Regions from separate parts of the Micromonospora sp. NPDC049081 genome, predicted to be linked through region 1. Evidence: riboswitches for the same ligand, from Rfam matches in the RefSeq annotation. Region 1 holds a riboswitch; the other holds the start of a gene.
The links. A riboswitch is a leader RNA that binds a small molecule or an ion and turns the genes downstream of it on or off. The one in region 1 is predicted to bind ZMP and ZTP.

Region 1 (10,039 bases):
TCGGCTGCGGCCCGGCAGCGGGTGGTGGTCAGTCCGGCGGCCGACTATGCGGTGGTGGGGGTGCCGGTGCCGGATGCGGTGCGGTTGTCGACGTCGTCGCCGGATGTGGAGACGTTGCGGGGCAGTGTGGCGTTGTTGGCGGCGATTGCGCGGGGGGCGCCGGAGGAGGTGGGTGCGGGGTATTGAGGGGGCCGGAACGGGGTGGCACGGGGTGGAACGCCGTTAGGGGTGTCCGTGCTGGTGTCCTGATTCGGAGGAGACATGTCCCGTGTTCACAGAGTGCTCTGCCTGCTGGTGGCGGTGGTCGTCGCCGGGTTGACCGGTGCGGTGCCGGCGTCGGCCGGGTCGGGTGTGTTGGCGACGCCGCCGAGTGCGGTCGTCGACTGGGAGGGCCTGCCGACGTGGAGTGGTGGGTACGGTCCGATGCGTAACCAGAGCAATGGTCTCAAGGCGCTGCGGTACGCGGAGCGCGACTACGGCATCAATCTGAACTGGACCGACTGGCCGAATTCGCGGTGGGAGGTGTACGGGGAGGGTCTGCCGACGAACGCGCCGATCACGAACACCACGAAGGTGGCGTTGCGGGTTCCGGGCGGGGGTTACCTGCGGTGGGGTGCGCAGAGTTGGGGCATCGACCTGGTCTGGTCGGCCACTGCGGTCTACGAGTGGAACGTGATCACCACGGCGGGTGGTCAGGCGTTGTTCAATCGCAGCCGTAACGACTATGTGGTGTATGGCAGCCGGCCGTGGGGGGTCAACCTGATCTGGTCGGGTGATGCGATGGTCACGCCGCCGGATTCGGGGGCGACGGGGGTGCGGACGTTGTTGACGTACAACTGTCACAACGACCGGCGGCCGCTGCGCATCTGGATCAACGACATGGACGCCGGGGGTGTCTGGACGGATCTGGGTCTGCTGGGTTCGCAGTGGAGTGGCAGCAGCTGTCCGGTGGGTTCGCCGTTCAACTATTCGCCGACGGTGGCCAATCACCGGATCCAGGTGGTGGCGGTGGACTACAGCGCCCCGGGGTGTGCGAACGATCCGGTCATCGGGTCGTGTCGCCGGTCGATGGTCGGCATCATCAGCAATCCGGCTGGTGGGGTCGCGCAGATCACGGTCTCGTAGCAGGTCGGTCAGTCGGGCCCGGTCGTCGTGTGGCGGCCGGGCCCGGCGCGTGTGGGGTGGCGGGGCCCGGTGGGTGGTGGGGTGTGGCATGGTGGGGGTGGATGCGACTGGCGGCACGGGGATGGGTCAACCATCGGGGAGCTCGTCGCGGAGGTCGACCGCCTGGGCCTTCGTGGTCGAGGTGCGTCATGTCTGTTTCCTCTTGCCCCTCCCCCACGTCTGGTACGGCCCGGTTGTTGCCGGGTGGGCCGGTGGCGGAGCGGATTTTCGCCGAGGTCGCCGAGGGGGTGGCGGCGTTGCGGGCGGTCGGGGTGGTGCCGTCGTTGGCGACGGTGCTGGTCGGTGACGACGACGCGAGTGTCGGGTACATCCGGATCAAGTCCCGGCAGGCGGCGGAGTTGGGTTTCGCGTCGCCGCATGTGCGGTTGCCGGGGTCGGCGACGCAGGCGGATCTGCATCGGGTGTTGCGGGATCTCAACGACGATGCCGGGGTGCACGCGGTGTTGGTGCAGCATCCGGTTCCGGGGCAGCTGGATTATGACCGGGCGTTGGAGGTGTTGGATCCGGATTCCGACGTGGACGGGATGCATCCGGTGAACATGGGCCGGTTGGCGTTGGGGTTGCCGGGGCCGTTGCCGTGTACGCCGGCGGGGATCGAGGCGTTGTTGGCGTTCCACGGGGTGCCGGTGGCGGGGCGGGAGGTGGTGGTGCTGGGTCGGGGTGCGACGTTGGGTCGTCCGTTGGCGATGTTGTTGGCGCAGAAGCGGCCGACGGCGAATGCGGCGGTGACGGTGGTGCACACGGGGGTGGCGGACTGGCCGCGGTACACGCGGCGGGCGGAGATCCTGGTGGCGGCGGTGGGGGTGCCGGGGATCGTGCGGCCGGAGCATGTGCGTCCGGGTGCGGTGGTGGTGGGTGGTGGGGTGCGGTATGCGGGTCGCCGGTTGTTGCCGGATGTGGACGAGGCGTGTGCGCGGGTGGCGGGGGCGATCACGCCTCGGGTGGGTGGGGTGGGTCCGACGACGGTGGCGATGCTGTTCCGTAACGCGTTGCGGGCGGCGCAGCGGGCTGCGGGTAGGGGGTGACCGGTGGTGGGTCAGCCGAGGTCGACGACGAGGGGGCGGTGGTCGGAGATGGTGGAGCGTGGGTTGTCGGTGGCGGTGACGGGGGGTAGGAGGTGCCGGTCGTGGGGGTCGGCGAGGATGTGGTCGAGTTGCACGCGGGGTGCGGTGGCGGGGTAGGTGGGGCGGCGGGCCAGGGGTTGCCAGCCGGTGAGGAGGCGGGCGGGGCCGGCGGGGAGGTTGAGGTCGCCGAGGAGGATGCGGGGGGCGGGTAGTGCGCGTAGGGCGCGGACGGCGCGGCGGAGTTGGTGGGCGTTCCAGCCGGGGACGAAGGACAGGTGGGTGGCGGCGACGGTGAGGGGGCCGTGGGGGGTGTCGAGGACGGCGGCGAGGACGACGCGGGGTTCGTCGCGCAGGAGGATGAGGCCGCCGCCGGGGCCGGGGACGTAGATGGGTGAGCGGACGGGTGCGGGGTTGAGGCGGGTGACGTGCCAGTTGCGGACCGGGTGGCGGCTGATCAGGCCGATGCCGTAGCAGGGTTCGCCGTGGCCGTCGTCGTCGTGGCGTAGCGGGCGGAAGTGTTCGCCGGGGGTGCCGACGACGGCGGCGGCGAAGCGGTGTTCGGGGGCGTCGAGGGCCTGGGCGGCGAGGGTGGTGAGGTCGTGGTGGCCGCTGCGGGACTGGTCGCGGTCGACTTCCTGGAGGGCGAGGATGTCGGCGTCGAGGGCGTGGACGGCGGCGGTGAGCCGGGCGGGGTCGACGAGCCCGTCGGTCAGGGAGCGGCCGTGTAGCAGGTTGAAGGTCGCCAGGCGCACCTGTGCACCCTACGTCCGTGGCACAGTTACCGAATGATCAAGTTGTTGTGTTGTTCGATGTTGGTGTTCGTGGTGTTGGGTGTGGTGGGGGTGTGGCTGCGGCGGCGACGTGGGCGGTGAGGTGGGCCACTTGGGTGGGCGGGTGGCCGGGTGGGGTGGGGAGAATGGCCGGCCGTGGATCCTGTGTCGTTGACGACTCTGCTGGCTGCGGCTGCCCTGGCGGGGTGGGTGGATGCGGTGGTCGGTGGGGGTGGGTTGTTGTTGTTGCCGGCGTTGTTGGTGGCGGCGCCGGGGGTGCCGGTGGCGACGGCGTTGGGGACGAACAAGTTGGCGGCGATCGCGGGTACGTCGACGGCGGCGGTGACGTTCGCGCGGCGTACGCGGGTCGATTGGGCGGTGGCGGGTCCGGCGGCGGTGTTGGCGGTGGGGTGTGCGGGGGTGGGGGCGGCGTTGGCGGGGGTGGTGCCGGCGGGGGCGTACCGGCCGGTGGTGTTGGTGGTGTTGGTGGGGGTGGCGTTGTTCGTGGTGTTGCGGCCACGGTTGGGGACGGTGGCGGTGCCGGCGCGGCGGACCCGGGTGCGGGTGGTGGCGGCGGTGGGGGTGGCGGGGGTGGGTATCGCGTTGTACGACGGGTTGATCGGGCCGGGGACGGGGACGTTCCTGGTGGTGGCGTTCACGGTGTTGGTGGGGGCGGATTTTCTGGGTGGTTCGGCGATGGCGAAGGTGGTCAACGCGGGGACGAATCTGGGGGCGTTGGTGGTGTTCGCGGTGACGGGGCACGTGTGGTGGTGGTTGGGGTTGGCGATGGCGGTGTGCAACGTGGCGGGGGCGGCGGTGGGGGCGCGGATGGCGTTGCGGCGGGGTGCGGGGTTCGTGCGGGTGGTGTTGCTGGTGGTGGTGGTGGCGTTGGTGGCGCGGTTGGGTTACGACCAGTGGCTGGCCGGCTGAGCGGGTGGGTGCTCGGCGGGCCAGCCACTGGTGGGTCTGGGGTGGTTCAGGCGTGTCGGACGACGGTGTCGTAGTCGAGGCGGGGCAGGCGGGGGTGCCAGGCGTCGGGGCCGGGGTGTCCGATGTTGACCAGGAGCAGGGACTTCCAGCCGGTGTCGGTGAAGAATTCGTTGTCGACGCCGGTGGCGTCGAATCCGCCCATGGGTCCGGCGGCGAGGCCGGCGGCGCGGATGGCGAGCAGGAAGTAGCCGACCTGGAGTCCGGCGTTGAAGCGGGCCATGCCGTCGCGGACGGTGGGGTCGGCGGCGAAGTGTTCGCGCATGCCGGGGCGGATGGGGAAGACGGTGTCGAGGTGTTCGTGGAAGTTGGTGTCGGCGGCGAGGACGGCGACGACGGGGGCGGTGGCGGTTTTGGTGCGGTTGCCTTCGGCGACGTGGGTGAGGAGGCGGTCGCGGCCTTCGCCGGGGCGGACGAACAGCACCCGCAGGGGTTGGACGTTCATGGCGGTGGGTGGGTACTTGGCGAGGTCGAAGATCGCGTGGAGTTGTTCGTCGCTGACGGGGGTGTCGGTGAAGGTGTTGGCGGTGCGGGCCTCGGTGAACAGTTGGGCCTGGGCCTGCGGGTCGAGGGTGATGAGGTGGTTGGGCAGTACGTCGGTCATGGTGTCCTCCGGTCGGATCGGCGTTTGCTGCGCCCACAGTAGCAGCTAGTTTTTTCGAAGTGGCTAGGGTGAGTTACGGACCACGTATGCTGGGCTTATGACGACGTGCTCCCCGATCGACGACGGGCCCCGCGCCTGTCCCGGGGGGCTGTCCCGGGCGTTCGCGTTCCTGGGTAAACGGTGGAACGGCATGATCCTGGGCACCCTCGCCCAGGGGCCGGCGGGCTTCGCCGAGCTGGCCCGGGCACTGCCGGGGATCAGCGAGTCGGTGCTGTCGGACCGCCTCGGTGAGCTGGCCCGGGTCGACCTGGTCAGCCGCACCGTGCGGGAGGGCCCCCCGCTGGGGGTCAGCTACCAGCTGACCGGTCGGGGCGCGGCCCTGCTGCCGGCGCTGGACGAGCTGGCCCGCTGGGCCGACGAGAACCTTCCCGCAGGTCGTTGCTGAGCGGTGCCGGTCCGCGCCGAACACGACCGTGCCGTGCTGGCCGGGCTGCTGCGGCGCGATCCGGTGCTGCACGCCTACCAGCTGGGTGACCTGGACGACTTCTTCTGGCCCTACACGTCGTGGTTCCGTCGGGGTGAGCAGGTGGCGTTGCTCTACCACGGGGCGGCACAGCCGGTGCTGCTGCTGTTCGCCGCCGAACCGGACCGGCCGGCGGCGGCGCTGCTCGACGAACTGGCCCCGGTGCTGCCCGCCCGGCTGTACGCGCACCTGTCCCCCGGGCTGGAACAGGTCCTCGCGGGCCGGTACGTGATCACCCCGGCGGGGGCGCACCTGCGGATGGCGTTGACCGACCCGGCCCGGCTGGCCGGGGTCGCCGCCTCGGGAGAGGTGCTGACCGGGGCGGACCTGCCGGCGCTGCGGGCCCTGTACGCCGACGCGTACCCCGGTAACTGGTTCGACCCACGGATGCTCGACACCGGCCACTACCTGGGGGTACGTGCGGGTGGTGAACTGGTCGCGGTGGCCGGGGTGCACGTGTGGTCGCCGACCTACCGGGTGGCCGCGGTGGGCAACGTGACCACCCGCCCGCAGGCGCGGGGGCGGGGGTTGGCCCAGGCGGTCGTCGCCGCGCTGTGCGCCCGGCTACGCGACAGCGTCGATCATGTGACGTTGAACGTGCGGGCCGACAACACCACGGCGGTACGCCTCTACGGGCGGCTCGGTTTCACCACGGTGGCACGGTTCGGCGAGTACACGTTGACCAGCGGGGCGGGTTGAGCCGGCCGGTCAGCGGTGGCGGCGGGGTGAGTCGAACCGGCCGGCGCGGATCTCCCGCAGCGCCTTGCGGCGGATGTCACCGCGCAGGGTGTCGACGTAGAGCCGACCGGCGAGGTGGTCGGTCTCGTGTTGCAGGGCGCGGGCGAGGAACCCGCTGCCGGAGATGGTCAGCGGGTCGCCGTGCCGGTCCACGCCGTGCACGGTGGCGTGCAGGGCCCGACGGGTCGGGAAGTACAGCCCGGGAATGGACAGGCACCCCTCGTCGTCGTCCTGGATCTCGTCGGACAACTCGATGGTGGGGTTGATCAGGTGGCCGCGGTGACCGTCGGCGTCGTAGACGAACACCTGGGCGTCGACGCCGATCTGCGGGGCGGCGACACCGGCCCGGCCCGGTTCGCCGGTGAGGGTGTCCATCAGGTCGTCGACGAGCTGCTGCAGGGCGGTGTCGAAGCGGGTCACCGGGGTGCAGGCGGTGCGCAGGACGGGGTCACCGATGATCCTGATCGGGCGTACGGTCATGCCCGGAAGGCTATCGGGGGGTCACCGGCGGCGGTGGACCGGCGCACCGGTCGGCCACCAGGGCGGCGATGCCGTCGAGAATGCGGGCCAGTCCGAAGTCGAAGGCACGGGTCGGGTCGGTGGCGGCCTGGTACTCCTGCCCGGCGGCGGCGCCGACCCGGGCGGCGGTGGGGAAACGGGCCGGGTCCATCACCTTTTCCAGGTAGGGGGCGTGGGCGTGCCACCACTGTTCGTCGGTCAGGCCGGTGCGGGCGGTGGCCTGGGCGGCTTCCACCGCGCCGCGTACCGCACCGTGGACGTAGGAGTCGACGAGGGTGATCACGGCGTCCATCTCCAGGTCGGTCAGGCCGATGCCCTCGACGGCGCGTAGTTCGTGGTCGTAGCGGGCGGTGACCTGCGGGCCCAGGGGTGGGCGGGTGGTGGCGACCTGCAACAGCCAGGGGTGGCGCAGGTACAGCGCCCAGTTGTCGCGGGCGACGCGTTCCAGGCGGTCCCGCCAGCCGCCCGGGACGTCCGCCGGTCGGGGGGTCTCGCCGTGCACGGTGTCGAGCATGAGGTCGAGCAGTTCACCCTTGCCCGGCACGTGGGTGTAGAGGGACATGGTGCCCACGCCGAGACGTTCGGCGACCCGACGCATGGACAGCGCGGCGAGTCCGTCGGTGTCGGCGACGTCGATGGCGGCCCGGACGATCCGGTCGACGCCCAGGTCGCCGCTGCGGCTGGTGCGTTCGCGGGTGCGCCAGAGCAGGGCGAGGCTGCGGGCGGGGTCGCCGGTGCCGCTGTACTCGACGTGCATGCGGCCACCATAGCGGCCGGTGCGGTGGTCAGTCGGCGGCGAGCAGGGCACGCACCGGGGCGGCCTTGGCGGCGGCCTCGGCGACCTCGGCGTCGGGGTCACTGTCCCAGGTGATGCCGCCGCCGGCCCACAGGTGCAACCGGTCGGTGTCGGCGGCGGCGGTGCGGATGGTCAGGCCCAGGTCGAGGTGGTCGGGGCCGATCCAGCCGAACCCGCCCATGCCGGCGCCCCGGCCGACGGGTTCGACGGCGGCGACCAACGCCAGCGCGGCGTGTTTCGGGGCGCCGGTGACCGACCCGCCGGGGCAGGTGGCGCGCAGCAGGTCGGCCAGGCCGATCCCGTCGGCGAGGGCCGCGGACACGGTCGACTCGGCCTGCCACAGGTCGCACCAGCGGCGCACGGTGAACAGGTCGTCGACGGTCACCGAACCGGTGCGGGCGATCCGGGCCAGGTCGTTGCGTTCCAGGTCGACGATCATGATGTGTTCGGCGCGTTCCTTGGCGGAGGCGAGCAGTTCGCGGCGGCCGGCGGCGGTGGCCGGGCGGGTGCCCTTGATCGGGCGGGTGACGACCCGCCCGGCGTGCACGGCGACGAGGGTCTCCGGTGAGGCGCAGCCGATCGTCCAACGGTCGCCGTGCAGGGTGCCGCCGTAGCGGGCGCCGGGCAGGCCGGCGAGGCGGGCCAGGGCGGGCCGCGGGTCACCGGTGTACCCGGCGGCGGCGTGGCCGACGACGTTGACCTGGTAGACGTCGCCGCGGCCGATGGCGGCCCGGACGGTGCGTACCGCGTCGGCGTGCTGCCCGGGGGTCCAGCTGTCCCGCCAGGGGCCGACCCGCAGGTGCCCCGGTGCCGGCCCGGTCGGGGGCGGGCGGCGGGTGTCGTGGTCGTAGACGACGACGGCGACGTCGGGCAGGGCGGGCACGGGGCTCGCGGGACCGGTGGGTGCGCCGACCATCCGGGCGCCGGCGGCGGCGGAGACGAACAGGGCGGCGCCGCAGGGGCCGTCGGTGCGGTGGGTCGCCGGGCGGGTCAGGTCGTCGACGGGCAGGCCGTGCGCGGCGAGGAAACCGGCGATCTGCGCGGCCGGGTCACCACCGTCGGTGATCCGCCACTCGAAGCGGTCACGTTCGACGAGCACGCTGCGGCACCGCGCCGGCACCCCCGGTACGTCGACCGGCACCGTTGGGAGCGTTTCCACGCCGGGTGGCCCATTCCTGCTCATCCGTTCAGCGGATTTCGGGGCAACATGACCGAAGGCTGCTCGATCCGGTGCGCTGTCCCTTGGTACTGTGCGTCACTGGTCATGTGAACCATGACACAGTGCCCCCACAGTCCGGAGAACCCGATGTGTCAGCACCAGATCACCTGCCCTTCCGCCGAAGCGACCGACCGGGACGCCGCCCGGGTCATCGCCTGCTTCCCTGAGCAGGGCTGGAGCCTGCTCTGCAACGGTGTCATCGTCTTCGAGGACACCGGTGAACTCCTTCCCGACGGCAGCACCATCGCCCCGCACCGCGGGCCGGCCCGGCACGCCCTCGTCGCCTGACCGATCACGGTCCGTCGGCGTCACCAGCCACATCATCGCAGGCTGGCCCCCCGACAGGGGCCGCCCTCCCCGGTCGCCGCACCGGGGCGGCACGTCCGCCGCCCCGGCACCGCGCCTCAGCCCTCGAACGCCTCCGGCGCCGGGCACGAACACATCAGGTTCCGGTCGCCGTACGCGCCGTCGACCCGCCGCACCGGCGGCCAGTACTTCCCCGCCCGGTCCACCCCACCCGGGTACGCCCCCACCGACCGCGGATACGGATGCGGCCACTCGTCGGCCGACACCATCGCCGCGGTGTGCGGAGCGTTGGCCAGTGGATTGTCCCCGGCCGGCCACTGTCCCGACGCCACCTGGTCGATCTCCGCCCGGATCGCGATCATCGCGTCGCAGAACCGGTCCAACTCGGCCAGGTCCTCACTCTCGGTCGGCTCCACCATCAGCGTCCCCGCCACCGGGAACGACATCGTCGGCGCGTGGAACCCGTAGTCGATCAGCCGCTTCGCGACGTCGTCGACACTGACCCCGGTCGCCTTCGACAACGGACGCAGGTCCAGGATGCACTCGTGCGCCACCAGGCCCTTGTTGCCGGCGTACAGCACCGGGAAATGCTCCCGCAGCCGCACCGCCACGTAGTTCGCCGCCAGCACCGCCACACCCGTCGCCCGGGCCAGCCCCGCCGCGCCCATCATCCGCAGGTACGCCCACGGGATCGGCAGGATGCCCGCCGACCCGTACCGGGCCGCCGAGATCGCCGGCGCCCCCTGCACCCGGGCACCCGACGGGTCACCCGGCAGGTACGCCGCCAGGTGCGACCGCACCGCCACCGGACCCACCCCCGGCCCGCCCCCACCGTGCGGAATGCAGAACGTCTTGTGCAGGTTCAGGTGCGACACGTCCGCCCCGAAGCGGCCCGGCTTGGCGAACCCGACCAACGCGTTGAGGTTCGCCCCGTCGACGTACACCTGACCACCGGCGTCGTGGACCTTCGCGCACAACGACGCGATGCCCGTCTCGTACACCCCGTGCGTCGACGGGTACGTCACCATGATCGCCGCGAGAGCACCCCGATGCTTGTCGATCTTCGCGTCGAGGTCGACCAGGTCGACGTTGCCATCGGCGTCACAGGCGACCACCACCACCCGCATCCCGGCCATCACCGCCGACGCGGCGTTCGTGCCGTGCGCCGACGACGGGATCAGACACACGTCCCGGTGGGTGTCACCCCGGTCCCGGTGGTACGCGCGGATCGCCAACAACCCCGCCAACTCCCCCTGCGACCCGGCGTTGGGCTGCACACTGACCGCGTCGTACCCGGTGACCTCCGCCAGCCACCCCTCCAACTGCCC
Region 2 (10,039 bases), on a different contig from region 1:
ACTTTTGATCATGTCTATCGGGTTGATTGACGCCTGTCAGACGTCGCCGCTAGGTTTCTGGACCATCGTCCGGGCGGTGCCGTCAATGGGCGCCGGCCCTGGGCGGCCCAACATGGAGGTTCAATGTCGACCCCTAAGAGATGGCAGGTCATAGCGTCCGCGGCCGTGTTGCTGGTCGTGAGCGCCCCGGCGGTGGTGGCCAGCGCCGGACCGTCCGACGCCGGCAGCGAGGCAGCCGCCCGGCCGCAGTGGGCGGGTACGTGGGCCGCGGCGGTCACCCGTGGCAACACCGCCGGGCTGACCAACACCGGCCTGAACAACCAGAGCATCCGGATGACCGTGCGCACCACCGTGGGCGGGGAGCGGCTGCGGGTCCGGCTGAGCAACCTCTACGGCGAGCAGGCGGTGCAGGTCGGGCACGCCACCGTCGCCCGCCCGAACACCGCGACCCTGACCGACCGGTCGGACATCCTGCCCGGCACCCTGCGGGAGCTGAAGTTCGGCGGTGCCACCTCGGCGACCATGAACAAGGGCGCCGAGCTGCTCAGCGACCCGCTGACCTACCAGGTGGCCGAGCAGGAGGACCTGGTCGTCACCCTGCACTTCCCGGTGCTCACCGGGCCGGTCACGTTCCACGGCCAGTCCAAGGTGACCACCTTCATCGGGGCGAACGACCTGACCACCGCCGCCGACGGCGCCGGCTTCACCATCCGTCCGGACTGCTGCTGGATGTTCCTGTCCGGCATCGACGTGCTGCGTCCGGCTAACCCCGGTGCGGTGGTGGTGCTCAGCGACTCGATCGGGGACGCCAACGGCAGCACCGTCAACGCCAACAAGCGCTGGCCGGAGCTGCTCGCCGGGCGGCTGGTCGCCGCCCGTCCCGAGGTGCGTACCCCGGGGGTGCTCAACCTGAGCCTGGCCGGCAACCGGCTCAACCACGAGGGCACCGAGCCCGGCGCGGGCGGTTTCCCCGGCTACTACGAGCTGGGTCCGAACGCGTTGGCCCGGCTCAACGAGGACGTCTTCCCGCAGACCGGTGTGAAGACCCTGGTGACCCACCTCGGCATCAACGACATCTGGATGTCCGACGACTCCGCCGACCGGATCATCGCCTCGCTGCGGCAGATCAACAAGCAGGCCAAGGCGCGCGGCCTGCGCAGCCTCGCCGTCACCCTCACCCCGTACGAGGGGCACGGCAACCCGGGGGTGTGGACGCCGGAGAAGGAGACCACCCGGCAGGCGGTGAACACCTGGCTGCGGGGCCCGGGGGCGGCCGAGTTCGACGGGCTGCTCGACTTCGACGCGGTGCTGCGTGACCCGGCCCAGCCGAGCCGGCTGCTGCCCGCGTACGACGCCGGTGACCACATCCACCCGAACGACGCCGGCAACCAGGCGTTGGCGGATGCCGTACCACTTCGACTGCTCGGTCTGTGACACCGGTGGGGCGGCGGGGGTGACCCCGTCGCCCCCCGGTCATTCCTGGGGAGGAAGCACCATCGTGGACGTCGACAAGATCCTGACCGGTCTCTACAGCGAGGCCGGCCGGCAGGACCCCTATCCGTGGTATGCGGCCCTGCACGAGCACGGGCCGATCAGCGTCATCCCGAACCGCCCGGAGCACAGCACGGTCAGCGCGGTGGCCGTCGGCTACGACCTGGTCGACCAGGTGCTGCGCGACCCGGAGTGGTACAAGCAGGCCCCACCGGGCTGGCAGGACGAGGAGATCCTGCGGACCTTCCAGTCGTCGATGATGTTCGTCAACGCCCCCGACCACGGGCGGATGCGGGGTGTGTTCTCCCGTACGTTCACCCCGCGCCGGCTCGGCGCGCTGGAACCGGTGATCGTCCGGGTGGTCGACGCCCTGCTGGACCGGATGGCCGACGCCGGGGCGGACGGCTCCGAGGTCGACTTCGTCGCGGACTTCGCCTACCCGGTGCCGGCACTGGTGATGGCCGAGTTCATCGGCCTGCCCGAGAGCGAGCTGGCCTGGTACCGGCAGCGGGTCGACTGGATCGACGAGTTCCTCGACGTGGCGGGCAAGACCCCGGAGCGGCTGGCGTTGGCCAACCAGGCTGCCGAGGAGCTGCGGGCGCTCTACCGGGACCTGATCGCGCACCGTCGCCGCCAGCCGGGCGAGGACCTGATCTCCGGGCTGGTCGAGGCGCTGGACTCCGGTGAGGTCGACCTGACCGAGGAGGAGTTGATCAGCAACCTGATCGTGCTGTTCAACGCCAGCTTCGTCACCACCGTCTACATGTTCAGCAACGGCCTGCCGGTGCTGCTGGCCCACCCGGAGACCGTGGCCGCGCTGCCGGGTGACGAGACCCTGGCGCAGGGCTGCGTGGACGAGGTGCTGCGGCTGCAGAGCCCGGTGCACTTCCTGGCCCGCGCCGCGCCCCGGGACACCGTGTTGGGCGGCGTACCGGTCGCCCGGGACGAGAACGTCCTGCTGATCATCGCCGGGGCCAACCGGGATCCGCACCGGTTTCCCGAGCCGGACCGGTTCGACCCGCGCCGCGACGGCCCCCCGTCGTTGGCTTTCGGCGTCGGCCCGCACTTCTGCCTCGGCGCGGCGGTGTCCCGCCTGGAGGGCCGCATCGGCCTGCCCCGGCTGTTCGCCCGGTTCCCCGGGCTCGCGGTCAGCCAGCGGCCCGACTACAGCGGGAGCCTGTTCCTGCGCGGCATCGACAAGCTCTTCGTCACCACCGGCGGATAGGAGCCGATCCCATGTCCCTCGATCCCCAGGTGGTGGCCTACCGGGCCGCGCGGGCCGCCGCCGGCACCCCACCGCTGTACACCCAGACCCTCGCCGAGGCCCGCGCCGCCGACCTCGCCGCGATCCGGGCCGGCGGCGGCGACGTCGAGCCGGTCCACGAGGTACGCGACACGACCGTGCCCGGCCCCGCCGGGGACCTGCGGGTCCGGGTGCACCGGCCGGCCGGCGACGGCCCGCTGCCCACCCTGGTCTACTTCTTCGGTGGCGGTTGGACGCTGGGCAGCGTGGAGACCGCCGACGGGATCTGCCGCCGGCTGGCCAACGCCACGCCCTGCCAGGTGGTGACGGTCGGCTACCGGCTGGCCCCGGAGCACCCGTTCCCGGCGGCGGTGCTGGACTGCCACGCCGCCACCCGGTGGCTGGCCGAGCACGCCGCCGACCTCGGGGTGGACCCGGAGCGACTGGTCGTGGGCGGGGACAGCGCCGGTGGCAACCTGGCGGCGGCGGTGACCCTGCTGGCCCGCGCCGAGGGCGGCCCCCGGCTGGCCGGGCAGCTGCTGGTCTATCCGAACACCGACCAGCGGGCCGACCGCCCGCGCCCCGGCCGGGGCACCGACCCGGCAACCGACGCCGACCCGGCAACCGACGCCGAACCCCGGGCCGCCGCCGACGAGCAGGACCCGCTGCTGTTCAACCGGCACTCCGTCGACTGGTACCGGGGTCACTACCTGGCCGACCCGGCGGACGCGGCCGACCCGCTGGCCTCGCCGTTGCTCGCCGACGACCTGTCCGGCCTGCCGCCGGCCCTGGTGGTCACCGCCGAACACGACCCGCTGTGCGACGAGGGGGAGCGGTACGCGCAGCGGCTGCGCGAGGCCGGCGTGCCGGTGCGGGCCACCCGCTACTCCGGCATGATCCACGGCTTCTTCGCCATGCCCGGGGTCTTCGACGCCGGTCGGCGTGCCCAGGACGAGGCCGCCGCCTTCCTCCGGGAGGTCTTCGGGCTGCCCACCCCGACGGCGGATGCCCCGGCCACCGCCACGGTCGGGGACGCCCGGTGACGGAGCACCCCCGCACCGCCGGGTCGGCCGCAGCCGGGTCGGATTCCGTCGGCTCGGCACTCGTCGGCTCGGCCACCGTCGGCTCGGCCACCGTCGGCTCGGATTCCGTCGGGTCGGTCGGTGCCGGGTCAGCCACCGCCGGGTGGGCCGGCCGGGCGGACCGGCCGCCGGTCAGCCTGGCGGACTTCGCCGACCTGGCCCGGGTGACCCTTTCACCCGGGGTCTGGGACTTTCTCGACGGGGGCAGCGGCGTCGAGACCACCCTCACCGCCAACCGGGCCGCCCTGGACCGGGTCGCCGTGCTACCCCGGGTGCTGACCGGGGTGGAGCGGCCCCGCACCGACACGGTGCTGCTCGGGCGGGAACAGGCGATGCCGGTGGCGGTCGCGCCGATGGCGTACCAACGGTTGCTGCATCCCGACGGCGAACCGGCGCTCGCGGCGGCGGCCGGCGCAGCGGGGGTGCCCTATGTGCTGAGCACGTTGAGCAGCACCCCGATCGAACAGGTCGTCGCCGCCACCGACGGGCCCGTCTGGTTCCAGCTCTACTGGCTACGCGACCGGGGTCTGGTCGCCGATCTGCTCGACCGGGCGCAGGCTGCCGGCTGTGCCGCGCTGATGGTCACCGTCGACGTGCCGGCGCTCGGCCGGCGGCTGCGCGACGTGCGTAACGGCTTCGCGTTGCCGCCGGAGGTGACGGCCGCCAACCTGCCTGCCGGCCGCGACGACCTGGCCCACACCGGCACGCCCGGGGTGTCCGCCATCGCCGCGCACACCGAAGCCGCCTTCGCCCCCGCGCTGACCTGGGCGGACCTGGCCTGGCTGCGGGAACGCACCCGGCTGCCGCTGCTGGTCAAGGGGATCCTCGACCCGCGTGACGCGGTCCGCGCCGCCGACGTCGGCGTGGACGCCGTGGTGGTCTCCAACCACGGCGGCCGGCAGCTCGACGGTGCACCGGCCACCGCCACCATGCTGCCCGAGGTGGTCGCGGCCGTCGGCGAGCGGATCGAGGTGCTGTTGGACAGCGGGGTACGGTCCGGCACGGACGTGCTGCGCGCGCTCGCCCTCGGCGCGACGGGGGTGCTGCTCGGCCGCCCGATGCTGTGGGCGCTCGCGGCCGGTGGCCGGGCCGGCGCGCGGGCCGCCCTCGACCTGCTCGCCGTCGAGTTGCGCGACGCGCTGACCCTGACCGGCTGCGCCGACCCGGGGCAGGCCCGGCGGCTGCGTACCCTGACCGGAGGCTGACCCGTTGGAGCATCTGGTGGACCTGGACCTGGCGACCCTGCACCCGGCGGTCGACGATCCGGCGCTGAACTCGATGAACTTCCTCAACGAGGTGTCCCAGCACTGGCCCGACGCGGTGTCGCTGGCCGCCGGGCGACCCTACGAGGAGTTCTTCGACGACGACGCGCCGGGCCGCTGGCTGGACCGGTTCCGCCGGCACCTCGCCGACGACCTCGGGCAGAGCCCCGACCAGGTCCGCCGCACCCTGTTCCAGTACGGCCGGACCAAGGGGATCATCCACCATCTGATCGCCCGCAACCTCGCCGTCGACGAGGACGTCCACGTCGACGACGAGGCGGTGGTGGTGACCGTCGGCTGCCAGGAGGCGATGCTGCTGGTGCTGCGGGCGTTACGGGCCGGCCCGACCGACGTGCTGCTCGCCGTCGCCCCGACGTACGTGGGGCTGACCGGCGCGGCCCGGCTGGTGGACCTGCCGGTGCGCCCGGTCGCCGCCGGCCCTACCGGAATCGACCTGGCCGACCTGCGGGCCCAGGTGCGTCGGGCGCGCGACGAGGGGTTGCGGCCCCGGGCCTGCTACGTGATGCCCGACTTCGCCAACCCGTCAGGCACCAGCATCCCGGTGGCCGACCGGCGGCGGTTGCTCGACCTGGCCGTCGAGGAGGACCTGCTGCTGATCGAGGACAACCCGTACGGCCTCTTCCCGGCCGGGGACGCCGACCGGGTGCCGACGCTCAAGGCGCTCGACACCCGACGCCGGGTGGTCTACCTCGGCTCGTTCGCCAAGACGGTGCTCCCCGGGGCCCGGATCGGCTATCTGGTGGCCGACCAGCGGATCGGCGGGGTCGACGGTGCGGTGGGGTTGTTCGCCGACCAGCTCGCCAAGATCAAGAGTATGGTCTCGGTGAACACGTCGCCCCTGGCCCAGGCCGTGATCGGCGGGGCGTTGCTGGAGCACGCCTGCTCACTGGTGGCCGCGAACCGGCGGGAACGGGCGGCGTACACCCGCAACCGGGACCACCTGCTGGCCGGCCTGCGGCGACGTTTTCCGGCCGGCTCGCCGGTGCGCTGGAACGCCCCGGCCGGCGGCTTCTTCGTGGTGGTCACCGTGCCGTTCCCGGTCGACGACACGCTGCTGCGGCGCTCCGCGCAGCGGTACGGCGTGCTCTGGACGCCGATGGCGCACTTCTATGACGACGGCCGCCCGGTCGACGCGCTGCGGCTGTCGGTCAGCGCCGTCACCCCGGAGCAGATCGACCTCGGGCTGGACAGGTTGGCCGCCCTGATCACCGACGAACTGACCGGCCTCCGCTGACCGCGCGGTTGCCGTGCTCCGGCCGACCCGGTCACCGCGCCGACCGGCACCGCGTGTCATCGAACCGCCACCTCCCGTGCTGTGCGGCGGATGGGCCGGTGGCCATAATGGACGCATGATCGCTTGGGAGTACGCCCTGTTGGTCCGCCGCTACCAGGGGCAGGGACGCCAGTTCCACGTCTCGTTCGTCTGGTACGGCCCGGACGGCTCACGCACCGACGTCACGGCCTACGGCGACACCGCCATCGCCCACCTCAACCGGGTCGGTCGGGAGGGCTGGGAGCTGGTCTCCGCCGCCGAGGACGTCAACAACATCCAGGGCAGCACCGAAGTCCACCGCTACCACCTCAAGCGCCCCCTCCCCTGACCCCACCCCGCCCGCCCGTCCCCGTCCCTCCCCTCCCCACCCCCGGTCTCCCGGTTGATCAAGAGGTTTAGGTCACCAGAACCACCTTTCCTGACCTAAACCTCTTGATCACCCCAGCACCCCACCCCGGGCCCCCACACCCTCCGGCTGTCCCTGGTCGGGGTTGGCACGGTGGTGGGGTCGGCACGGTGGTGGGGTCGGCACGGTGGTGAGGGTCGGTGATCAAGAGGTTTGGGTCACTGATGAGGGCTTTCGTGACCTAAACCTCTTGATCAACGCGAGGGAGCGGGGCGGGGCGGGGCGGGGCCCGGCCCGGCGGGGCCGGGCCAGCCTTACAGTCAGCCCAGGTTGATGGTGGGGTAGAGGGGGTGGGCGGCGAGGAGGTCGGTGGCCTGCTTGCTGATCTTGTCGGCGACCGCCGGGTCGAGGACGTACTTGGCCTTGGACGGGGTGCCGTCGGCGTTGGCGCCCGGCGTGGTCTGGCTGAGCACGGTGTGGATCAGCTCGGCGGTGACGTCCATCTCGGCGGTGCCCAGACCCCGGGTGGTCAGCGCCGGGGTGCCGATCCGGATGCCGGAGGTGTACCAGGCGCCGTTGCGGTCCTGCGGGACGGCGTTGCGGTTGGTCACGATGCCCGAGTCGAGCAGCGCCTGCTCGGCCTGCCGGCCGGTGAGACCGTAGCCGGAGACGTCGAGCAGCACCAGGTGGTTGTCGGTGCCGCCGGTGACCAGGGTGGTGCCCCGGCGCAGCAGCCCTTCGGCGAGGGCCTGGGCGTTGTCGACGATCCGCTGGGCGTAGTCGGCGAAGTCGGGCCGGCGGGCCTCGGCCAGCGCGACCGCCTTGGCCGCCATCACGTGCGGCAGCGGACCGCCGAGCACCATCGGGCAGCCCCGGTCGACCTGGTCGGCCAGCTCCGGGCCGCAGAGCACCATGCCGCCGCGCGGTCCGCGCAGCGACTTGTGGGTGGTGGTGGTGACGATGTGCGCGTGCGGCACCGGGTCGAAGTCGCCGGTGAAGACCTTGCCGGCGACCAGACCGGCGAAGTGCGCCATGTCGACCATGAAGGTGGCCCCGACCGAGTCGGCGATCTCCCGCATGATCCGGAAGTTCACCTTCCGGGGGTACGCCGAGTAGCCGGCGACCAGGATCAGCGGCTTGAACTCCCGGGCGGCCTCGGCGACCCGGTCGTAGTCGATCAGGCCGGTGGCCGGGTCGGTGCCGTAGCTGCGCTGGTCGAACATCTTGCCGGAGATGTTGGGTCGGAAACCGTGGGTGAGGTGCCCGCCGGCATCCAGCGACATGCCCAGCATCCGCTGGTTGCCCAGCTCGCGGCGCAGCGCGAACCAGTCCGCCTCGGTCAGGTCGTTGACCTGGCGTACCTGGGCCTTCTTGAGGGCGGGGGACTCGACCCGGTCGGCCAGGATCGCCCAGAAGGCGACCAGGTTGGCGTCGATGCCGGAGTGCGGCTGCACGTAGGCGTGGGAGGCCCCGAACAGCGCCTTGGCGTGCTCGGCGGCGAGCGCCTCGACGGTGTCGACGTTCTGGCAGCCGGCGTAGAAGCGACGGCCGACGGTGCCCTCGGCGTACTTGTCGCTGAACCAGTTGCCCATGGTCAGCAGGGTCGCCGGGGAGGCGTAGTTCTCGCTGGCGATCAGCTTCAACGACTCACGCTGGTCGGTCAGCTCCGCGCCGATCGCGTCGGCCACCCGGGGTTCGACCGCCCGGATCACCTCGAGCGCGCTGAGGAAAGCGGTGGATTCGGCGTTACGCGACATGCGACCTCCAGGTGACGTGCGGAAGGCCCAGGCGCTCGGCGTGCGTCCTCATGACGGGGCCGCTTCCCGATGGTGCTCCATCCCCACGCGCCAGTCACGGCCCACCGACGATCCTACCGGGTGCCGTTCGGGCTGCCCGTGCGTACCTGCCGGTGCCGGGCAGCCGGCCGGGTTCTCCGATCGTGCGGAGCTCCGGTGTCCCGGTAACAGCTCGGTCGGCCGGCCACCGCCGTTGCGGTGGCCGTTGCGGTGGCCCCACGCCGGGCGGTCGGCTGCGTACGATCGGCGGATGCTGGGGGAGGACACCGAGGGCAGTCTGGTCGCGATCAGCGACCTGCACATCGGGTACGCGGAGAATCGTGCCCTGGTCGAGGCGCTGCGGCCCACCTCGCCACGGGACTGGCTGATCGTCGCCGGTGACGTGGCGGACACCGTGGCCGACATCGAGTGGGCGCTCGGCACGCTCGCCGAACGCTTCGACACCGTCATCTGGGCGCCGGGCAACCACGAACTGTGGACCCCGCCGGCCGACCCGGTGACCCTGCGCGGGGTGGAGCGCTACGAGCTGTTGGTACGGCGGTGCCGGGACCTGGGCGTGGTCACCCCCGAGGACGACTACCGGGTGTGGCGAGGGCCGGGCGGCCCGGCGCTGGTGGCACCCCTGTTCCTGCTCTACGACTACAGCTGGCGACCGCCGGGCTTCGACACCCGGGAGGCGGCGCTGGCCGAGGCGTACCGGACCGGGATCGTCTGCACCGACGAGTTCATGCTGCACCCCGACCCGTACCCGAGCCGGCAGGAGTGGTGTGCGGCCCGGCTGACGGAGACCGCCCGTCGCCTGGACGCCCGCGACCCGCAGCTGCCCACCGTGCTGGTCAACCACTGGCCGCTGGACCGCCACCCGACCGAGGTGCTGCGCTACCCGATCTTCGCCCAGTGGTGCGGGACGGAGGCGACCGCCGACTGGCACCGCCGGTTCGCCGCCACCACCGTGGTCTACGGGCACCTGCACATCCCCCGTACCACCTGGAAGGACGGGGTGCGGTTCGAGGAGGTCTCGGTGGGCTACCCCCGGGAGTGGCGTCAGCGCAGCGTGCCCCCCGGGCGGGTACGGCAGATCCTGCCCGCGCCCACCGGCACGCCGGCACCCCTCTGGTGAGCCATCGGCTCAGCCGGCGTGCAGGCGGGTGAGCAGCGCGTCGGTCACCGTGCCGAGGCGGCGGGCGGCGGCCGGATCGAGCGTCGTGGCCGACAGCGGGACGGGTCTGCCCCGGTCGCTGGCGGTCAGGGCGTCCGCCGGTGGATCGTCGATCCACTCCACGACGGGGCGGATCGACCTCTCGACCGGCCGGGCGACGACCGACGCCGCCCGGATCACCCCGCGGACCGCCGCCGGCATGGTGGACAGGTCACCGCTGCGGGTGAAGCCGGGGTGGTAGAGCACGTACCGTGCCCGGGAGCCGGAGCGCTGCGCGAAGTCCACCCCGAGCAGGTCGTTCGCCCGCCCTGCCTGCAACTGCGCGTCGACCATGCCGTACTTCCGGGTGAGCTGGAGGTCGTCCCA

Region 2: linked by a shared signal. The riboswitch ahead of AB0B63_RS19705 (glycine hydroxymethyltransferase) and the one ahead of AB0B63_RS14575 (tetrahydrofolate dehydrogenase/cyclohydrolase catalytic domain-containing protein) in region 1 are both predicted to bind ZMP and ZTP.

The regions. Positions count from the first base shown of each region.
Region 1 is NZ_JBEZEK010000008.1:92,551-102,589, reverse strand. It holds gene AB0B63_RS14585 (PLP-dependent aminotransferase family protein) at 1-186, shown strand, start outside; gene AB0B63_RS14580 (hypothetical protein) at 262-1,125, shown strand; ZMP/ZTP riboswitch at 1,219-1,300, shown strand; gene AB0B63_RS14575 (tetrahydrofolate dehydrogenase/cyclohydrolase catalytic domain-containing protein) at 1,314-2,210, shown strand; gene AB0B63_RS14570 (endonuclease/exonuclease/phosphatase family protein) at 2,222-3,001, opposite strand; gene AB0B63_RS14565 (TSUP family transporter) at 3,191-3,949, shown strand; gene AB0B63_RS14560 (malonic semialdehyde reductase) at 3,996-4,610, opposite strand; gene AB0B63_RS14555 (helix-turn-helix domain-containing protein) at 4,708-5,055, shown strand; gene AB0B63_RS14550 (GNAT family N-acetyltransferase) at 5,059-5,832, shown strand; gene def (peptide deformylase) at 5,842-6,351, opposite strand; gene AB0B63_RS14540 (TetR/AcrR family transcriptional regulator) at 6,362-7,147, opposite strand; gene AB0B63_RS14535 (chorismate-binding protein) at 7,176-8,369, opposite strand; gene AB0B63_RS14530 (DUF5999 family protein) at 8,493-8,693, shown strand; gene gcvP (aminomethyl-transferring glycine dehydrogenase) at 8,810-10,039, opposite strand, start outside.
Region 2 is NZ_JBEZEK010000013.1:60,252-70,290, reverse strand. It holds gene AB0B63_RS19735 (SGNH/GDSL hydrolase family protein) at 151-1,434, shown strand; gene AB0B63_RS19730 (cytochrome P450) at 1,496-2,716, shown strand; gene AB0B63_RS19725 (alpha/beta hydrolase) at 2,728-3,777, shown strand; gene AB0B63_RS19720 (alpha-hydroxy acid oxidase) at 3,954-5,021, shown strand; gene AB0B63_RS19715 (PLP-dependent aminotransferase family protein) at 5,026-6,333, shown strand; gene AB0B63_RS19710 (hypothetical protein) at 6,449-6,700, shown strand; gene AB0B63_RS19705 (glycine hydroxymethyltransferase) at 7,039-8,475, opposite strand; ZMP/ZTP riboswitch at 8,494-8,583, opposite strand; gene AB0B63_RS19700 (metallophosphoesterase) at 8,765-9,634, shown strand; gene AB0B63_RS19695 (SDR family NAD(P)-dependent oxidoreductase) at 9,644-10,039, opposite strand, start outside.